2 regions of the Mesorhizobium sp. M0898 genome follow, and region 2 is predicted to be linked to the other one. Evidence: riboswitches for the same ligand, from Rfam matches in the RefSeq annotation. Region 2 holds a riboswitch; the other holds the start of a gene.

Region 1 (7,237 bases), on a different contig from region 2:
GGCTGTCAGCCTCGGCGATGCCGACAGCCTCATCTATCATCCGGCAAGCCTGACCCGTGCTCGTCAGCCGATCCGCAAGGATGCGCATCTGGCCGATGGAGTCGGCGAGGACCTCATGCGTCTCTCGGTGGGTCTTGAAGACGTCGATGACCTAATCGCCGACCTGCGGCGGGCTCTGGACGCCTTGTGATGACCTGTCGTCCGGCCAGTCCTGCGCTCACGCACAAACCTGGAGCCTTGCCATGGCATTCCTGAGCGGTCTTTCCGCGTTTCCCATCACGCCCGCCGATCGTGACGGCCGCGTCGATACCGTTGCTCTGCGCAGGCTGATTACTCGGCTTGGCGCCGCTCAGGTCGACTCCATCGGTCTTCTCGGCAGCACCGGCACCTACATGTATCTGACGCGCGAGGAACGGCGACGGGCGCTCGCCGAGACCTTGGACGAAACCGGGGGACAAATGCCGGTCGTGGTGGGTGTGGGCGCGCTGCGCACCGACGAAGCAGTGAGGCTCGCGCAGGACGCTAAGGCCCTTGGGGCTGCCGCGGGGTTGCTTGCCGCCGCCTCTTACACCCCGCTCACTGATGACGAGGTGTTCGAACATTTCTCCACGGTGGCGCGCGAAAGTGGCCTTCCGATCGTCATCTACGACAATCCAGGAACGACGCATTTCCGTTTCACCCCAGCACTCGTCAGCCGCCTGGCAAAGGTGCGGGGGATCGTCGCTATCAAGAATCCGACAGACAAGGGCGATGCGATCAAGAGCCATCTGGCCGACCAGAGGCGCACTGTGCCGGAAGGGTTCTCGATCGGCTACAGCGGCGACTGGAACGCCGCAGAGGCCATGATCGCCGGCGCCGACACATGGTACAGCGTCCTCGCCGGCATCCTGCCCGAGGTCTGCGTGAAGATCGTCACGGCGGCGCAACAGGGCGATGCGGCCGAAGCGCGACGGATCGATGCCACGCTTGCGCCGCTCTGGAGCCTCTTCAAGGAGTTCTCGAGCCTTCGCGTCGTCTATGCACTTGCCGAATTGCTCGAGATTTGCCGTGCCGACCCCCCGCGTCCCATCCTGCCTCTGCCCTCAGCAGCGAAGCGCCAGATCGCCGCCGCGTTGGAACGCTTGCCATCGGATGTCAACCGGTGAATAGCGAACCCGGCGGCCAGTGAAAGGAACTATCATGTATGTACCCGCGCATTTCGATGAACCGAGCCGAGAAGTCCTCTACGAACTGATCGAGAACAGTGCACTTGGCATGCTGATAACCCATGGCCGGAGCGGTCTCGACGCCAATCACATCCCCTTCGAACTCGACACGTCACAGGGAGAAAACGGTACCCTTTACTCCTGCGCGATTAATACACGTGCCGAAGGAAAGTGCACATTCTCACTCGAGTGACTTATTTCAAAGGATGTGATCGCGTTTTGGCACATTCACAGCCGACATGCGGCAGCCGGTAACTCACCACATGGTGAGCAACCAGGAAACCTTCCGGCCTACACTTTCTCCCGGAGCGCGCGTGCTGCAGCAACCATGTTCATGAGGGCAGGGCGGACCTCCTCCCACTTGCGGGTTTTGAGGCCACAGTCCGGGTTTACCCACAGTTGGGCATCGGACAGTCGCTCGCGGGCAAGCATGACGAGATCCGAAATCTCGCCGACTTCCGGGACCCGTGGTGAGTGAATGTCGTAGACTCCGGGCCCGATTTCATTCGGATATTTGGAGCTCGTGAAGGCGTCCAGCAGTTCCATTTTCGAGCGCGACGTCTCAATCGAAATGACATCCGCATCCATTTCAGCGATCGCGTCGATGATCTCGTTGAACTCCGAATAGCACATGTGGGTATGGATTTGAGTCGCGTCCTTTACACCCGTTGAAGCGATCCGGAAGCATTCGACAGCCCAGTCGAGATAGTCGTTCCAATCAGACTGGCGCAGTGGCAATCCTTCGCGAAACGCGGCCTCATCGATCTGGATCATCCTTGCGCCGGACCATTCGAGATCCGTCACTTCGTCGCGGATGGCGAGCGCGATCTGGCGGCATGCTTCGGAGCGGGGTACGTCGTCGCGAACAAATGACCAGTTGAGAATGGTCACTGGGCCTGTGAGCATTCCCTTCACAGGGTTTTCCGTAAGCGACTGGGCGAACTGCCACCAGCGCAGCGTCATCGGATTGGGCCTCGATACGTCGCCGAAGATGATGGGGGGGCGCACGTAACGCGACCCATAGCTCTGCACCCAGGCATGCTGGGTGAAGGCGAAGCCGGACAGCTGCTCGCCGAAATGCTGTACCATGTCGTTTCGTTCGAACTCACCGTGCACCAGCACGTCCAGCCCGATCTCTTCCTGCCAGCGAATTGCAGCCTCGATCTCCTTCTTCAGGAAGGTCTCGTAGTCGACATAGCTCAGCTGGCCCTTCGCATGAGCGGCCCGCGCCCTGCGTACCTGCGGCGTCTGCGGGAAGGACCCGATGGTCGTCGTCGGGAACGGCGGCAGCCCGAGCGTGCCGGCCTGGACTCTGGAGCGCTCGGCAAAAGCGCTCTCTCGTCGCTTCATGCTGTCGTCAATGCTGGCGATCCGCCCCTCAACCAGCGGGTCATGGATCTTCGTGGATGTCACGCGAGTGGCGGCAGCCTCGGCAGACGCTTTCAACGCGCCTGCCACCGCATCCCTGCCTTGGGACAGGGCCCGGGCAAGCAACACCAACTCGTGGGTCTTCTGGGCCGCGAAGGCGAGCCACGACCTGATGTCCGCGTCGAGTTCCGTCTCCATGCGGAGGTCGATCGGCACATGCAGCATCGAGCAAGAAGGCGCGATCTCGACGCGGTCCAAGGGCCAGCCGGCGACGATCGGTTTGATGCGGTCGAGAATGGCGGGCAGGTTCGCACGCCAGACGTTGCGGCCATCGATCAAGCCAAGCGAGAGCACCAGATCCTTCGGTGCGAGCCGACCCACCGTTTCCAGCTGCCCGGGAGCGCGCACGAGATCAATATGCAGCCCGGCCAGGGGCAGAGAAACCGCGGTTTCGAGATTGTCTCCCAGCGGCCCGAAATAGGTAGCCAGCATGATCTTCAGCTCGGGCGCGGCTTTCGACAGCTGGCCATAGGCGAATTCGAACGCAGCTCGTTCGTTCGGGTTCAGATCGAGGACAAGCGCTGGCTCATCGATCTGCACCCAATCGGCGCCCGACAGCTTCAAGCTCCGCAGGAGTTGCTCGTAGACGGGCAGAAGCCGTGGTAGGAGCGCGATGGGATCGAAGCCTTCGGCAGGCGATTTAGCCAGCTTGAGGAAGGTGACCGGTCCAAGGATGACTGGGCGTGTGTGAATGCCGAGGGCTTTAGCCTCGAGGAAGTAATCAACCGGCTTCGTCGACGAAAGAGCGAACGTCTGATCATCGTCTAGTTCCGGCACAATGTAGTGATAGTTGGTGTCAAACCACTTGGTCATTTCCATCGCGGCTACGCCAGGCCGATGAGCCGCATGCTGGTGACCACCGTGCCCACAATCCTCCGTCTGACCTTGGTTGCCGCGCGCCATAGCGAAGTAGATGTCGAGTGGGACCTCGCCGCCATTCCAGCCGTAACGGGACGGAAGGGCGCCGACCATGGCTGCGGTGTCGAGCACATGGTCGTAAAGCGAGAAGTCGTTCGACGGGATTTTCGACACGCCGCGATCGCGTTGCTCCTCCCAGCTAGCGGCACGGAGCGCCTTCGCCGTCGTGAGAAGGTCGGCAGCGGACGATTTTCCGGACCAGTAGCTTTCAAGCGCGAATTTCAGTTCTCGCCGACGACCGAAGCGGGGCACGCCGAGCGTTGCTACAGGAATTTGCTGAGAGACAGTCATGCCAGACCCCGATGGTTGGGGCGTCGGTGACAAGGAAGGCGCTAGCAGGCCGGCACGAACGCCAGGCTGCAGCGGCCACCGAGACACCCCGCCCGTGGACGTAATTCGCCGTGGCAGGTCTCCTGGCTCGCGGGGTCATAGCCTCTACCCGTCTTCCCAAGGCTATTCGCCTCAGTGACATGAGTGGGGTTGGCTCGCCGCTAACAGTTGCGGGGGCAGCGCCGGCATCGCACCGGCTTCCCTCTTAGCTCCGCTGCGGCAGCGCCGTACGGAGAACCACGACGCGGGAGACAATTACAGCAGTTCGCTTCTCTGTCAACGCCGCATAAAGAAATGTTTATGTCGTTATGTTAAATTTCCGTTGGCATGTTCCAAAGGTCGCCTCGAAAGCGAAAACTGTGGAAGCCTTGAGCGGCCGGTAAATCAAAGCAATGACGCACGGCGCCCTTGTCCAGGAGGATAGGAGTTCGTCGGCTGCCGGCAGCAAACATACCGGCAAGCGCCGTGGTGCTGCTTAGCGCATCATGCGAACCACCTCGGCGTCGAACTTCGGCTCCGAGGTTCCGACCGCTTCGTTGGTGATCTGCTCGCGACCATATTCGGCTCAATGGCGAGGCTGTTGCCCATGTGGAAGCTGTTGGCCGTGATGCCCTCGGTGATATGACACAACGATTTCGGGGGGAGCACACCGAGGCCAGGCGCAGCGGCGTGTTGCGAAGTGATCGAGGCCAATGTCTCGAACTGCTTGTTCGCAGCCCACCGGCTCAAGGTAACCCGGCTCAAACCACCGGGCCAGCTCAAGTCCTGTCCAAATGAGGCCTGAGCGGCAAATCGTCGTGCACGCGCACGGTTTGGCGTTCGATCTTGTGATGCGTCTTGGGCGGACAATCGCCACGGTGCAGCGCGCAGAAGCGGTCCCCAATTGGGAAGCCGAGGGCGGTGAGGGCAAGCCAGCGCCACAGGCGGAAGGGGACTTTGACCTGTTTGCCCTGCTGGACCACAAGTTCGCGACACAGGGCCTCAAGGAGAAGACCAAGAGTGATTATGCGCGGGACCTCGCCAAATTCATCAAAAGCAGCGGGCAGTCAAAGTTCGGCGCCGATTGACATGGAGATAGCCATCGCGGCGGACCGCCCAGGCGGACCGCAAGCCGGAATACAACCGGGTGCAGGCGGCCAAGCTCGTCCACAAGATGGCGTCGGGCACACACCGGCGATGGGAGAGCGGACCGTGGAGTGCAGGAACTTCACGCCTATCCACGCTCCCGTGGACGTGTCCTGCGGCACATCGGCAGCGATATTGAGGAGGCAGTTGAGCTTCTGGTCGAGCACTCTTACCTGCCACTACCTACGCTTAACGTCATCTCGTACTGAAAACGCACCACGCAAGGTCGAGATGTAACATGCGCCCTTCGTGGATGGTTCTAAGCTTCCTCGGGCGCGGTCAATCTATGATAACGGTCGCTTGGAACCTCCATCACCGCGACGCGATCAAGGTTGGCGTATCGCGCTCGGTAGTAACCTTCTTCCTCCACTTCGGCGAAACTACACTGGGGAACGTCAAAGGTCGCAGCTTCCAATCCGAAGAAAGTCGTAGCGGTTTCTTCATCCAAGAAGTTCCACTCATCTTCTCCGTCGTCATATGTGACGCGAACATAGGAGGCCATGCGCACGGCTTCCTGATCACCCATCTCTGCGATGATGGCATCGCATTCTTTCTTCAGCTTTCCTGAAACCTCACCCTTATCCCAGTCATCCAAAGCCCGATAGATTTCTGGATGATAATACTCTGGCATCTCCTCTACATCGTCACCGATAAGCTCAATGGTGCGGACATATTGCGGATTTATCAAGAGTATTTTGTTGTCAAGGCTCCAACAATACAGCCATGGCCTGCTTGTGTTATTTCTACGCAGATTATGAAGTTCCTTCAACTGACGTAAAATCGATTCACGCGCCTTTTCATCGATAGGATATTGGCGGCTGCCAACAGTCGTCTTGATTCTGAGCGTGCCGTATCGCGTTTCGGCATCGGCAATTGCAAACGGGCTCGTGCGCCACTCCTCGACATCAATCTTCCAGCCCAGCAGCTCCTCGACCGTGCATTTCAACGTGAGACAAAGGTCCTTGATCTGCTCGACGTTCAACTGCGTTTTGCCTGTTTCCCAACGGGCCACAGTCTGTTGCGTCGTTGCCATCTGCTCTGCCAAATCTTTTTGAGTCATGCCCAGTCGAACCCTAAGCTCTTTCATGTTCATAACTCACCTCGCGTGTTCAACACACGCATTGTGGATGAATTAATCTAACACATCAAGCGTGTTCAAAATCGCAGCATGTGTTTTTAGGGCGTCTTCGAGGCTCCGGCAGCCGTTCGTGACCACTTGCGCAAGACACAGGGCTGGTACACAGCACGAATGGGCGATCAAAAATTACTGCTGCGATGCTCGTCATCAGCCAAGCTGCCGCCGCACCTTCCACTAGGGTGCCAAGGTTCGAAATGAGTGCAGCCGACCATAGCGAACGGAAGGTCTTGTGCTCAAAAGGAACGAGTGAAGATGTTCTCTTCGCCATTGTGGGAAGCCTCGGGATTGACCGCGGGGCTGGATTTATTTCGCCCTCACTCAACCATGGCCTCGCCGTACAAGCCAAGCTGCCACAGTGCGCGCCTGCTAACCCAGAAAACTTGGCGGCCTTACAGGCATGCGCAGGACGCGCGAAGCCGCTCAAATCCCCTAGATGGGTCAGCCATCGAAGACCGGCATCACTTGCCCGTTGAGCGGCTATACGATAATGCTCCGCGCTAAGCAGGAAGCGCCAAAAATTCGAGCGGCGACTTCATTCTCCTATTCAGGAAGGAACTATGAGGCGGCAGACGCGACCATTCACCGTGGAAGTCAAACAAAAGCGCAATTATCAAAAATCCGCACGTTCCATCTGGGGCAATTTCGACATCGCCGCGGCGATGGCCGAGACAACAAAGGAAGTCGAGCCGTTAAATCGTCAGCTTGTTGACTCTACTGTAGTGGTCCTTGATGCTGAACCTTTGCACGAACCGCGAGTGGAGCATTTCATGGCCAATCCTCTGGAAACCGAGTCAGCAGTAGTTAGCGAACCGGCAGACAAAACGGAAACGCCAAAACCGAAGGCGAGAGCGCGGCGGTCGAGGAAGCCAGAAGCTGAGGCGAGCTCGCCTGCCCGCAAGAACGGCGCCAAGCCGATATCCGCGGCCACTGAAGCACCGCCGTCAGCGCGAACAGGCCGAAAGAGCTACTCCGCGAAGGATCGTGCCCAGAAGCTGGCGCAGATCGAGACCTCGATCGGCGGCGGCGCTACTCTCAAGAGTGCGGTGAAGCACGCCGGCATCTCGGAACAGACATATTATCTTTGGAAGAAGGC
Region 2 (7,237 bases):
TGCGCACGAGATAGCGGTCGAAACAGTCGCCGTTCTTGCCGATCGGAATGTCGAAATCCAGCTCGGCATAACATTCGTAGGGCTGCGATTTGCGCAGATCCCATGGCGCACCCGAGCCGCGCACCATGACGCCTGAAAAACCCCAGGCCCAGGCGTCCGCCAGGGAGACGGTGGCAATGTCTACATTGCGCTGCTTGAAGATACGGTTGCCGGTCAAGAGCGAGTCGAGGTCGTCGACCGATTTCAGGAACGGGTCGATCCACTTGCCGATGTCTTCGATCAGCTTCTGCGGCAGGTCCTGGTGGACGCCGCCGGGGCGGAAATAGGCCGCGTGCATGCGCGAACCCGAGGCGCGCTCATAGAACACCATCAGCTTTTCGCGCTCGACGAAGCCCCACAGCGGCGGCGTCAGCGCGCCGACATCCATCGCCTGCGTCGTCACGTTGAGGATATGCGACATGATGCGGCCGATCTCGGAGTAGAGAACTCGGATCAACTGCCCGCGCTTCGGCACCTCGATGCCGAGCAGCCGCTCCGCGGCAAGCGCGAAGGCATGCTCCTGGTTCATCGGCGCGCAATAGTCGAGCCGGTCGAGATAGGGCACGGCCTGCAGGTAAGTCTTATGCTCGATCAGCTTTTCCGTCCCGCGATGCAACAGCCCGATATGCGGATCGACGCGATCGACGACTTCGCCGTCAAGCTCCAGCACCAGGCGCAAAACGCCGTGCGCCGCTGGATGTTGCGGGCCAAAATTGATGTTGAAGTTGCGAACGGAGGTTTCAGCCATTTACTGCTTTGCCTTTTCATCCCCCGGAAGCACGTAATCCGTACCTTCCCACGGAGACAGAAAATCGAAATTGCGGAATTCCTGCTTGAGCTCCACCGGCTCGTAGATGACGCGCTTGGCTTCGTCGTCGTAACGCACCTCGACGAAGCCGGTCAGCGGAAAGTCCTTGCGCAGCGGATGGCCTTCAAAGCCGTAATCGGTCAAAATCCGCCGCAGATCCGGATGGCCTGAAAACAGCACGCCGTAAAGATCGTAGGTCTCGCGCTCGAACCAGTCGGCGCCGGGATAAATCCCGGTGATCGACGGCACCAGCGTCTCTTCGTCGGCTTGGATCTTTATGCGGACGCGGATATTCTGCCTCGGCGACAGCAGATGATAGACCACATCGAAGCGCTTTGCCCGCGACGGATAATCGGCGCCGCAAACGTCAATGATCGAAATGAACTGGCATTTCGGGTCGTCGCGCAGGAAGGTCACCACCTCGATCAGGTCGCGCGGCTCGACCGAGATAGTGAGTTCGCCATAGGCGAGCACCGCCACGCCGATCCGGCCGATCAGCTTCTCGCCGAGATAGGTCGAGAGGTCATTCAACGCCTGGGTCATGCCGCTCACCGCTCGATCGTGCCGGTGCGGCGGATCTTCTTCTGCAGCAGAAGGATGCCGTAAAGCAGCGCTTCGGCGCTCGGCGGGCAGCCGGGCACGTAGATGTCGACCGGCACGATGCGGTCGCAGCCGCGCACCACCGAATAGGAATAATGATAATAGCCGCCGCCATTGGCGCAGGAGCCCATCGAGATGACGTAGCGCGGCTCCGGCATCTGATCGTAGACCTTGCGCAGCGCCGGCGCCATCTTGTTGGTCAGCGTGCCGGCGACGATCATGATGTCGGACTGGCGCGGGGACGCGCGCGGCGCGACACCGAACCTCTCCGAGTCATAGCGCGGCATCGACGTATGGATCATCTCGACCGCGCAGCAGGCGAGACCGAAGGTCATGAACATCAACGAGCCGCTGCGCGCCCAGGTGATCAGCGCCTCGGTCGAGGTGACGAGAAAGCCCTTGTCGGCGAGCTCGTTGTTGATCTCCAGGAAGAATGGATCGTCGGACCCGACCGGCCTGCCGGTGTTGGGGTCGATGAGGCCCTTGGGCTTCGGCGCGACGAGCGTGCCGGAACTGTCGTTCAATCCCATTCCAGCGCTCCTTTTTTCCATTCATAGGCAAAACCGATGGTCAGCACCGCCAAAAACACCATCATCGACCAGAAACCGAGCATGCCGATCTGGCTGAACGACACCGCCCAAGGAAACAGGAAGGCCACCTCCAGATCGAAGATGATGAACAGGATCGACACCAGGTAGAAGCGGATATCGAACTTCATGCGGGCGTCGTCGAACGAGTTGAAGCCGCACTCATAGGCGGAAAGCTTTTCCGGATCGGGGTTGCGGTAGGCCACCAGGAACGGTGCAGCGAGCAGCGCCAGCCCGACGATCAGCGCCACGCCGATGAACAGGACGATGGGCAGGTACGAACCTAAAAGTGCGTTCATGCTGCAGTTTCCGTTGGCGGCCAATCCACTCTGATTACAGCACCGGACCCACTTGCGGAAGCGTGACAGTTTAACCACTGAACCGTTTTAAGGGGGCTCTATGCTGCAACGCGGCGAGGGTTAGCGCAGCGCTTTCGGCGAAGCAAGTCAAACCTTGTTCAAATCGCGGTGCTGGACGGCATATCCGGGAAAACTGGTCCGATCCGCTCCTGTTTGATTTCCTTCACTTTTTACTCCACTTTTCTCTCCTGACATGGATGCCGCCAAAACCCTGCTAGCATGGCACGGAATCGCAGGTCATTTTCTCTGTCTAAAATCCTCCGGATGCCGCCTTCATGAAGGAAAAAATCTCGCTTGCCACGGCCCGCCGCATCGCGCTCGCGGCACAGGGATTCAATGACCCGCGACCCACCGGCACGCCTGACCGCCGGCATCTGGCCCGCGTGCTTGCCCGTACCGGCCTGCTGCAGATCGATTCCGTCAGCGCCGTGGTGCGCGCCCACTATATGCCGCTCTATTCGCGGCTTGGCCCCTACAAGCTGGCGCTGCTCGACGACGCCGCCGTAACGCGCAAGCGCATGGTCTTCGAATATTGGGCGCACGAAGCCTCCTTCTTGCCGGTCGAGACCTATCCGTTGATGCGCTGGCGCATGCAGCGGGCCGAGTGCGGCGACGAAATGTACAGCGGACTGGCCAAATGGGGCCGCGAGCACGCCGCCTATATCGAAGACATCTATCGCGAGGTCGCCGAACGAGGCCCGATCGCGGCGTCGGCTTTCGAAGGGCAGAAGGGTTCGGGCGGCTGGTGGGGCTGGAGCCATGCCAAGCACGCCTTCGAATGGCTGTTCTGGGCCGGCCGCATCACCACGGCGCATCGCCGCGGCTTCGAACGGTTCTACGATCTGCCGGAGCGCGTGCTGCCGCCAACAATACTGAGTCTGCCAACGCCCTCCACCGAAGACGCTCACCGCGAATTGCTGCGCATCTCGGCCCGCGCCCACGGCATCGCCACGGCAGGAGACCTGCGCGACTATTTCCGCCTCTCGCCCGCCGACATCAAGGGCCGCATCGAGGAGTTGGTCGAGGCCGGCGACCTGTTGCCGGTGAGCGTCGAAGGCTGGAACAAAACAGCCTATCTCCACAAGGACGCCCGTTTGCCGCGCAAGATCGAGGCGCGCGCCTTGCTCGCGCCGTTCGATCCTGTCGTCTTCGAGCGGTCGCGCACCGAGCGGTTGTTCGATTTCCACTACCGCATCGAGATCTACACGCCGGCCGAAAAGCGCCGGTATGGCTATTATGTGCTGCCATTCCTGCTCGGCGACAGCATCGTCGGGCGCGTTGACCTCAGGGCCGACCGCCCGGCCGGCGTACTGCGCGTCCATGCCGCCTATGCGGAGCCCGGCGCCTCGCTGCAAACCGCAGCCGAGCTTTTCGAAGAATTGAAGCAGATGCAGGGCTGGCTCGGCCTGGAACGCATCGAGGTGACCGCTGCCGGCGACCTCGGCCGGCCGCTCGCGGATATCGCCGCGCCATAGACGTGCGTTGACACGACTGCCCCCACAAGCCTAAATCCGTTCCAGACGGTCCCCTGCCCGCAACGGCAAGGGCCAAGAGGGAATGCGGTGCGAAATCTCGATTTCAAATCCGCGGCTGTCCCCGCAACTGTAAGCGACGAGCCAAGGCCGAAAACCACTGGGATGTTCCCGGGAAGGCGGCACCCAGGCGATGACCCGCGAGCCAGGAGACCTGCCGTCTAGGACATAAGAATCCGATCGCCTGGCGGGTTTTCCGGGCAAGGAGCCTGATTTGGAACGCGACAGCAGTTTTCCGGCTGAGACAGCGGATTTATTGTCCGGCCTTGGTGATTCCCCGGCCGGCGTTACCGTCATCGTCTGCTCGTCATGCCGTGACGAGACCGGTTCGGACGCTCATCCGCGCGCCGGCGAACTGCTCGCAGAGGACACGCGCCGCGCCGCTTCCAGCGAAAACATCAAAATCCGCACCGTCGAATGCCTCGGCAATTGCAAGCGCCGGCTCAGCGCGGCCATGCTGCGCGACGGCTGCTGGAGTTACGTCTTCGGTGATCTGACCACGACCAGCGGCGCCGATCTCGTCACCGGGGCAAAGCTGTTTGCCACCTCGACGGATGGGCTCATTCCTTGGCGCGGCCGTCCCGATTGCCTGAAGCGCGGCCTTGTTGCCCGCATCCCTCCCCTCGACCTTTTGAAGGACCTGACATGACCGCTGCCTCCCTTTCACGCGTTTCCTGCACCGTGGTCACCGGCTTTCTCGGCGCCGGCAAGACGACGTTGATCCGCCATTTGCTCGAAAACGCCAAAGGCAAGCGCCTGGCCATCATCGTCAACGAGTTCGGCGACATCGGCATCGACGGCGAGATTCTGAAGGGCTGCGCCATCGACACCTGCCCCGAGGAAAACATCGTCGAGCTGGCCAATGGTTGCATCTGCTGCACCGTCGCCGATGATTTCGTACCGGCGCTGGACCAGATCCTGTCGCTGACGCCGAGGGTCGACCACATCCTGATCGAGACATCCGGCCTCGCTTTGCCCAAGCCGCTGGTCCAGGCCTTCCAGTGGCCGTCGGTGAAAAGCCGCGTGACGGTGGACGGCGTCATTGCCGTGGTCGACGGACCGGCGCTGGCTGATGGCCGCGTAGCCAACGACATGGACGCCCTGCAGGCCCAGCGCGCGCAGGACGAGACGCTCGACCATGACGATCCGGTCGAGGAAGTGTTCGAAGACCAGCTCGCCTGCGCCGACCTGATCATCCTGTCGAAGAGCGACCTGATGGACGCAGCCGGCTCGGCCCGTGCCAATGCCGTCATCGGCAAGCACGTTGCGCGGGCGGTGAAGATCGTACCGACTTCGCAAGGCAAGGTCGACCCGTCGGTGCTGCTCGGCCTCGGCCTCGCCGTCGAGGACGACATCGAGAACCGCAAGACCCACCACGACGACGAGCTCGACCACGAACATGACGATTTTGACTCGTTCGTCATCGACATCGCGTCTGTGTCCAACCCGGACGAGCTCGCACAACGGGTCGCCACGGCGGCGGAGGAAGAAAACGTGTTGCGCGTCAAGGGTTTCGTCGAAGTCGGCGGCAAGCCGATGCGGCTCCTGCTGCAGGCCGTCGGTCCGCGCGTCAACCACTATTACGACCGCGCCTGGACCGCTGAAGACGACCGCCGCTCGCGCCTGGTCGTCATCGGCCTGAAAGGGCTGAACCGCCCGGCCATCGAGCGTATCCTCGCCGGCTGACCCCAGGTACGAGCCGCGATGCACATCCTCACCACCACATCCGCCTCGCTCGACGATCTCGCCGAGCCTGTCGATCTCAGGCAAACGCCTGCGGATGTCGTGGCGCTGTCCTTCACCGACAGCGACCTGGCCGGGCTGGCGGCGGCGTGGAGGGCAGATGCGCACCGCCTGCCGTCGATGCGGCTCGCCGCCTTGCGCGACCTGCGCCATCCGATGTCCGTCGACCTGTGGATCGACAGCGTCGCCCGCCACGCCAAGGTCATTCTGGTCCGCATCCTCGGCGGCTATGACTGGTGGCGCTATGGCTGCGACCAGCTCGCCGCTATCGCGCGAAATCGCGGTATCAAGCTGGCGCTGCTGCCGGGCGAGAGCCACGACGAGGATTTGCGGCTGATCGAAGGCTCGACGCTGCCGCGCGAGGAGTTGGACGGCCTGCTTGGCTATTTCCGCGAGGGCGGACCGGCAAATATGACGGCGCTGGTGCAGAGGCTGGCAAGTCTCGCTGGATCGGGTGCGGCTGTAGCCGAACCTGTCAGCGTGCCAAAGGCGGGATTTTACGAGCCGGGACTGGGGGTCGCAGAACGCGGCGTCCCCCTCCTCCTCGAGAGGAGGGTCCGGCCGCAGGCCGGGGGCGGGATCCTCTCCGAAGCGCGCCTACACAAAACGTCGACCACTGCCGTGACGACCCCACCCGGCCGTGCGGGCCACCCTCCCCTCGAGGGGGAGGGGGACGTCGTGCCAATTCTCTTCTACCGTTCGATGCTGCTCGCGGCCGATGTCGCGCCCATCGACGCGCTTTTCGAAGCCCTGCGCCACCGCGGCATGGTTCCCGTGCCTATGTTCGTCTCCAGCCTCAAGGACCCGGCGTCGCTCGCCTTTGTCGAAACCGCGCTCGCAACCCTGAAGCCTGCCGCCATCATCACCGCCACAGCTTTCGCCTCGGGTGCCGAGCCCGGCTTTGAAACCCTGTTCGACCGCGCCGGCGTGCCGGTGTTCCAGGTCATCGTCGCAACCACCCGCCGCGACATCTGGCAAACCAATCAGCGCGGCCTGGCGCCCGCCGACCTTGCCATGCATGTCGTCCTGCCCGAGCTCGACGGCCGCATCCTGGCCGGCGCCATTTCATTCAAGGGCGAAAGCGAAACCGACCCGGCGCTGGCCTTCCGCGCCTTCGCCAACCGGCCTGAGCCCGACCGCGTGGCGCAAGTGGCGAACCGTGTCGAGGCCTTCGTGCGCCTGCAGCGGACGCCGCGTGCGGAGCGCAAGCTCGCCATCCTGATCCCCGACTATCCGAGCGCCCCCGGTCGCACCGGCTACGCGGTTGGTCTCGACGTGCCGTCCAGCGTGCTGGCAATGCTGCGCGACCTCAGCGAACAGGGCTACGCCGTTGAAAGCATTCCACAAACGCCGCGCGAGTTGCTGGATGCGTTGGAAAAGGACAGCCAAGGGCTGGCATTGAAGGAGTATTTGACCTTCTCGACGGAATTGCCGCCGTCGGCCATCGCTGCGGTGGAAGCCGCATGGGGAAATCCAGAAGATGAGACAGGTTTGTGCGAGGCACCCCCCTCTGTCCTGCCGGACATCTCCCCCTCAAGGGGGGAGATTAGCAGTTCCGCCACCGGCTCT

Evidence for each region. A riboswitch is a leader RNA that binds a small molecule or an ion and turns the genes downstream of it on or off. The one in region 2 is predicted to bind cobalamin.
Region 1: it holds a riboswitch for cobalamin, as region 2 does, so the genes downstream of both, metE (5-methyltetrahydropteroyltriglutamate--homocysteine S-methyltransferase) here and NKH90_RS02910 (DUF1636 family protein) in region 2, are expected to answer to the same signal.

The regions. Positions count from the first base shown of each region.
Region 1 is NZ_JAMYOE010000036.1:53,473-60,709, forward strand. Features, by position in the region: gene NKH90_RS27030 (trans-sulfuration enzyme family protein) at 1-190, shown strand, start outside; gene NKH90_RS27035 (dihydrodipicolinate synthase family protein) at 243-1,145, shown strand; gene NKH90_RS27040 (FMN-binding negative transcriptional regulator) at 1,180-1,398, shown strand; gene metE (5-methyltetrahydropteroyltriglutamate--homocysteine S-methyltransferase) at 1,497-3,842, opposite strand; cobalamin riboswitch at 3,938-4,138, opposite strand; gene NKH90_RS27050 (hypothetical protein) at 4,694-4,948, shown strand; gene NKH90_RS27055 (helix-turn-helix transcriptional regulator) at 5,266-6,099, opposite strand; gene NKH90_RS27060 (MFS transporter) at 6,152-6,412, opposite strand; gene NKH90_RS27065 (transposase) at 6,702-7,237, shown strand, end outside.
Region 2 is NZ_JAMYOE010000001.1:589,817-597,053, forward strand. Features, by position in the region: gene NKH90_RS02885 (NADH-quinone oxidoreductase subunit D) at 1-787, opposite strand, end outside; gene NKH90_RS02890 (NADH-quinone oxidoreductase subunit C) at 788-1,390, opposite strand; gene NKH90_RS02895 (NuoB/complex I 20 kDa subunit family protein) at 1,396-1,977, opposite strand; gene NKH90_RS02900 (NADH-quinone oxidoreductase subunit A) at 1,968-2,333, opposite strand; gene NKH90_RS02905 (winged helix-turn-helix domain-containing protein) at 2,669-3,868, shown strand; cobalamin riboswitch at 3,898-4,101, shown strand; gene NKH90_RS02910 (DUF1636 family protein) at 4,140-4,574, shown strand; gene cobW (cobalamin biosynthesis protein CobW) at 4,571-5,611, shown strand; gene NKH90_RS02920 (cobaltochelatase subunit CobN) at 5,630-7,237, shown strand, end outside.